Regions from separate parts of the Peribacillus sp. ACCC06369 genome, predicted to be linked through region 2. Evidence: predicted binding sites of a transcription regulator. Region 2 holds the regulator's gene; the other holds the start of a gene.
What was found. Region 2 encodes LexA, which represses DNA repair genes until DNA is damaged. Its sites were predicted from a motif close to CGAACATATGTTCG; they were not measured.
Positions count from the first base shown of each region.

Region 1: QUF78_RS06780 (YhjD family protein) is a predicted target of LexA. The motif match lies at 1,257-1,270, and genes of this name have one in related genera.

Region 1 covers NZ_JAUCEN010000002.1:1,211,789-1,214,941, forward strand. Annotated here, with positions in the region: gene QUF78_RS06780 (YhjD family protein) at 820-1,194, opposite strand; gene QUF78_RS06785 (TVP38/TMEM64 family protein) at 1,487-2,101, shown strand; gene lepB (signal peptidase I) at 2,135-2,698, shown strand; gene addB (helicase-exonuclease AddAB subunit AddB) at 2,887-3,153, shown strand, end outside.
Region 2 covers NZ_JAUCEN010000002.1:1,947,739-1,950,891, forward strand. Annotated here, with positions in the region: gene QUF78_RS10415 (hypothetical protein) at 3-290, opposite strand; gene QUF78_RS10420 (glucosaminidase domain-containing protein) at 693-923, shown strand; partial or broken gene QUF78_RS27995 (LysM peptidoglycan-binding domain-containing protein) at 851-1,216, shown strand; gene lexA (transcriptional repressor LexA) at 1,489-2,112, opposite strand; gene yneA (cell division suppressor protein YneA) at 2,268-2,579, shown strand; gene QUF78_RS10440 (YneB family resolvase-like protein) at 2,599-3,153, shown strand, end outside.

The DNA of each region.
Region 1 (3,153 bases), 740 kb from region 2:
CTCGGATTCTTATAACGGAATATGCTTTACATTTTCGAATTGATTATTAAAAAAAGAAAAACCATGCAGCGGTTAAACATTGCATGGTTTTTTATAAGAAAAAAGGGTTGGAGAAACTTTTAACGATCAAATAAAGGGGTATAAGTTTGTTAGTGATTCACTTCATAATATATTGGACATCCACGATGTTTCAAATATTTTGTTCAATATTTCACAAACTATTCACAAGGGTTCTTATCTTTCTGGAAGTTCTTTTTTATATCAAGAGATGGTTACTAGTAGATGGCTAGACTGGTATAGGGGCAGTATATAGACATGACTAAAAAAAAAGAGTTCTAGTTGACGTTTTTCATTTATGAATTTGTTCCAATCGAATACGGATTTATATCCATAATAAACTTTCCGCTTTTTTGTTGGTTAATTTATAAGTAGGCGATTTATTTTTATAAGCTGTCAGAGACTCTTTAATTAAAGTAATTTGGTTTTCAAAGACTTTACTCAGACAATGCCGTTAACAATCTTTTGCAAAAATGCTGTGCTGACTCTAAAATGATAGTGTTGGGGAATAGTTATGTTTATTGTACAGAATTAAAGTGGTGATTAAAATGACGATTAATTATGAGCATGCCAGCCCAACCTATTATTCGTTAAGGACAGTGGGAAAATTGAAATCCCTTATCTTTATGCCAGGAAAGATCAGATGCGATTTAATGGTCATATCTTCCTTCCCCCAGGCATCTGTATCCTTCCCGAAAGACTCCAATCACCCATCATTCATAGGCAAACAATATGGAGGATGTCTGCAATAGGGATAATCCGCTAAATTTCCCTTGAGCGGAGACTTTTTTCGAAAAAGTAATAACATAACAAGTCTTCGGTTTTATTGCGAAGGCGGGGATTGAAGTAATTATGATGTTCCTCGTATCCTTTATATAAAAAACAATACATCGTGAAGGATTCATCGCGTTTGATTTGACTTACTTTAATATTCTCCTTGCGCAAATAGCGCCGTACCTCGGCAAGATCGTCCTGGACCACCGTTAAAATATGTTCGACTAGTTCCGAATAGGGCCTTTTTAATTTAAACGGACTAATTTCGATGACCTTGAGATCCCGGTTCAAGACTGTAATAACCATAGGGAGGTAGATGGCTTTTTCAATCATATTTCGGTCATCTTCTGGAATGCGGGTCATCATGACCGCTCCTTTCTAAAGTAGCACGTTTACAATATTAATATGTATACTTAGTAAAAGTTAGAACGTTTGTTCTCATTTTTTAATCCTAATGCATTTTCAGTGCATATGCAAGCAATTTTGATAAATGATGAAATTTTTGTTAACAAGATTATGTTTTCCTGAGATAGGGAAAGTATGAAGATATATGGATAATAATTCTTGCAATTTCAGGGGAAAGTGATATATCTAAAATAAACGGTTTTTAATAAGTTTATGCTGCTTTTATAGTAGCATGTCGAGGGAGATAATTATGGATTTGGATACTATACGTGAGTGGTTTACACTTGATCATATATCGGCGCTTATTCAGCAATATCGCTCATTCGGTCCAATTCCTGGGATCTTACTGCCGATGCTGGAAGCCTTTTTGCCCTTTTTGCCCTTAGTGGTGTTCGTGCTTGCTAATGCAACGGCTTTTGGTCTCTGGTGGGGGTTTTTATTTTCTTGGATTGGTGCTGTAGCTGGTTCTTTTATGATCTTTTTTATTATTAGAAGATATGGTCAAATGAGGTTTTTTAGATTTTTGCAAAAACATAAGCAGGTACAGAGGTTGATGGTTTGGGTGGAAAGCCATGGATTCGGTCCCCTGTTCATACTGCTCTGCTTCCCTTTTACTCCATCGGCTATCGTGAATATCGTGGCAGGACTTTCAAAAGTCAGTCCTTTGCAATATGGACTTGCAGTCGTAGGAGGGAAAGCGGTGATGATTTTTACGATCAGCTTCGTAGGTTACGATTTAGTGTCCTTAATACATAAACCTGTGCGTACGATCATTATCGGGATTGTCATCTTTATCCTGTGGTATGTAGGAAAAAGACTGGAAGTCCGGTTAAATAAAAGCATGAAGAGAGAAGAAGGACAATAAATTAGTATATAAATGTAGTAGGGGTTGAACTAGATGGAAAAAACAAACAAGAATACTTTATCCGATTGGATAAAAGCAGCCATGATAGCTTTTGTTATTTACATCTTAATCCGTACTTTTTTCTTTTCAAGCTATGATGTTGAAGGAAAATCGATGCAGCCGACCCTTGAAGATGGTAATAAACTTGTCGTGAATAAAATCAATTACCAGATTCATGATATCAACCGATTTGACATTATTGTTTTTCATGCGAATTCACAAGAAGATTATGTTAAGCGAGTTATAGGGATTGCAGGTGACCGCATTCGTTATAAAGATGATTGGCTTTACGTAAATGGTGAGAAAGTGGATGAGCCTTATCTTGAGAAATATAAGGAAGGTTTTCCGGGACAGGATTTTACGGGTGATTTTACCTTAAAAGAATTGACGGACATGACCACAGTCCCGGAGGGCAAGCTTTTTGTCATGGGTGATAATCGTCTTGAAAGTGCGGACAGCCGTCACTTTGGTTATATACCTGTTGAAAATGTTATCGGTAAAGTCGATGTTCGATATTGGCCGCTCAAAGAATTCAATTATAGATTTACAGGTGAATGATTCGAAGCCCGAAAATTATGAGGGCTTTTTCTTTTGGGGAAAACGCGAACGTACGATTGGTGTTTTTTTAAGGGAAACGGTAAAATAATAGAAAGTGTGCCTAATTGGAAACAGAAACCTAGTCATAAAAAAGAAAGTATTTCTGGTATGATAGATCTAGATATTATGTTGTATAAGGGGGAAAAGAGATGTCACTCCGTTTTTTACTGGGAAGATCGGGTGCAGGGAAAACTTCGCATATATTGGACGAAATTCGCTCCAAATTGGCAGAAGATCCCGAAGGCAATCCAATTATCTACCTCGTTCCTGATCAGATGACGTTTCTATCTGAATATAAATTAATTAAAACACCAGGCCTTGCCGGAATGATCCGGACACAGGTTTTCAGTTTTAGCAGGCTGGCTTGGCGCGTTCTTCAGGAAACTGGGGGAATGAGCCGGCTACATTTGGACAGC
Region 2 (3,153 bases):
GTCTAATCCGTCTTTTGATAAGATTCCCTATAAGATAAAATACCAGTTTTGAGTGCAGAATAATTGCCAATGCTTGCATAGCCATAAAACCAGCCCATGAAAATTCCTGCAACCAAATGATGACGGTGGCTAATGAAAATGGAAATGAATAAGCCAATACCCAAAGCGATGGTAGGGATGAATTTTGGTGGAATATGAAAAATGACCTTAATAAGTTGAGTAAGAATCATGATGGTAGGAATGGCTATCACTGCATCCCAAAAGTTTGTATGGATGGTTGGGTAGTCCATAATGTCACCACCTTAATTTAGAAGTTTTATAAAATTAATTTTTACCAATTATAAAAGGTTTATACCATAGTAATTCAAAAGTTTATGCAAATGGTTATGAAGATTTTCAGCTTCAATTAAAAAGCCATCAATCCATTGAATATTAATTGGTTTGATGGCTTTTACTAGAGAGTGAGAATGATTAATCCAAATTGAAGCCGTACTTTGTAAGTTATCACCTTATTGATAATAGTGAAAACAATTAATAACATTTTTTTTGCTGGACAAGCTGTAAAGTTTCTCATAGTTTAGAATACGATAAGAATGAAGATATCCAACTAATAATGGGAGGTTCTAATGAGCGAGGAATCGTTTATTAAGGAAATTGCTCCTTATGCCCAAAAAATTCAATAGGAATTTAAAATTTTACCTTCTGTTGTCATTGCACAAGCTTGTTTGGAGAGTGGTTATGGGACAAGCTTATTAGCAAATCAAGGGAAAAATATATTCGTACAAAAGGTGACTATAAAGGAGAATCTGTCATTATTCAAACAATCGAATAAGTCAACGATACGCCTGTTCAAGTATGGTCCAAATTCAGAAGATATCCAACATGGGCAGAAAGTTTACAAGATCTTGCCAATCTATATGTAAAGGGGACTTCATGGAATAGAAGTTTGTATACAGCTGTCATTAGTAAAAAAGATTACAAAAAGGCACTTCAAGCAATATTCGATGCGGGCTACGCCTCGGACCCGAAATATATAGAAAAACTGGTGAATCTAATCGAAACAAGTGATTTAACTAAATATGACGCAAGCAACGAAGAGGTCTATCATATAGTCAAAAAGGGGGAATCCGTCTCTGAACTTGCCAAAGCATATGGTTCTACACAAGTGCAGATTCAACAGTGGAAGGGTTGGCCGATCTTAATCTCATTAAAGTGAACCAAAGATTAAGAGTGAAATGAACTTTTAACAGGGAGCGGGATTTTAACGCTCCCTTTTTTTATTTGAATGCGGGTTTCCTATTTTTCAAAATACATATATCCAGAAAGGCGTTAGTTTCCCTTTCATCCTGCATAAATGAGAATGGATGTTAATAATCTTAAGAAAACTCGATTCTATCAAAAAAATATATCAAAACCTAGTCTTCCATATGCATAATAAGAGAATTCGAGACATAAATTAAACAAACAAAAAAAGCGCGGTTAGCGCTTTTAGTGTATTTGTCTATATAAGCCTATAACTTTTCCAAGTATCGAAACATCTCTTAAAATAATTGGTTCCATATTCGAGTTCTCAGGCTGAAGCCTTATGTAATCCGGTTCCTTAAAGAATCGTTTTACAGTGGCTTCATCATCTTCCGTCATGGCCACGACGATATCTCCATTATTGGCGCTGCTTTGTTGTTTCACGATGACATAATCTCCATCATGAATTCCTGCTTCGATCATACTTTCACCCATGATTTCCAGCATGAATACATGGTCATCATGCGGAACCATGCTTTCGGGAAGCGGAAAGTATTCTTCTATGTTTTCGATGGCCGTTATCGGCATGCCCGCTGTTACTTTTCCAAGTAACGGAACGTTCACGACATTAACTTTGGGGATATTGTTCGCTTCCTCCAAATTCAGTATTTCAATGGCCCTCGGCTTGGTTGGGTCACGTCTTATCAGGCCTTTACTTTCCAGGCGGGATAAATGTCCGTGTACTGTTGAACTTGATGCAAGTCCAACTGCTTCACCAATCTCCCGTACGGAAGGTGGATACCCTTTTTGGCGGACCTCTTCTTTAATGAAATCAAGGATATCTTGCTGCCGTTTTGATAGTTTAGTCATATGTGCACCTCTTCTCCAATGTTCTTTGCTACATTATAGCATGGCCCCCAACTCTATACAAACATAAGTTCGAATTTTGTTGTTGACTGAAACAAACGTTCGTATTATAATTTGAACGTAACATACGAACGAACATTCGCTTTGGAGGGATATTTATGAAAAAATTATACAAAAATTATATTTCTACGATTCTATTAGCGGGATCGGTATTCATCTTTTCAATTTTATTCTCTTGTACATTAGACAATGATCAAAAAAAGGATTTCCTTTCTATAGAAGTAAGTGAAGGCGACACCCTATGGGGAATTGCCGAAGAGTATGAAGAAGCTGATTTGACAAAAAAAGAATTCATTGGTTGGATAGAAGAGCATAATGGAGTCAGGGCGGATACGATTAAACCTGGTCAAGTCATTGTCATACCGGTTAAAGGGGAAGAACTTGTTCAGAATTTGGCCAGTCAGCAGTAAGTAGTGAAGGTAGGGTATTATGAAGGCAGTAATCTATTGTAGGGTTAGCACAGAAAAAGAATCCCAGGAAACATCATTGGCACGGCAGGAAGATGAATTAGTTAAATTGGCGGAAAAGATGGATGTGGAAGTTGTTTCCATAATAAAAGAACAGGCAAGCGGTTATGAGTTAAATCGGGATGGCATATTTGACATGCTTGAACTATTTAAAACCAAAGAAGCTGAAGTTCTATTAATCCAGGACGAAACTAGACTGGGGAGGGGAAATGCCAAAATAGCCCTTTTCCATGTCATCCTTAAAGAAGACGTGAAAATTTATACGCTCTCACACGATGGAGAACTTGAGTTATCTGATTCGGATGCCATGGTCATCCAGATAGTCGGTATTGTAGAAGAATATCAAAGGAAACTACATAATCTAAAAATAAAACGCGGGATGATAAGAGCGGTTGAAAAAGGATACCGTCCGCAAAAAAATCTTCATAACCAAAGGAATTCTACTGGAAGGGAACGTATGGAGATTCCAATTGAAGAAATTATTAAACTCCGGGCCAATGGATTGACATTTGCAGAA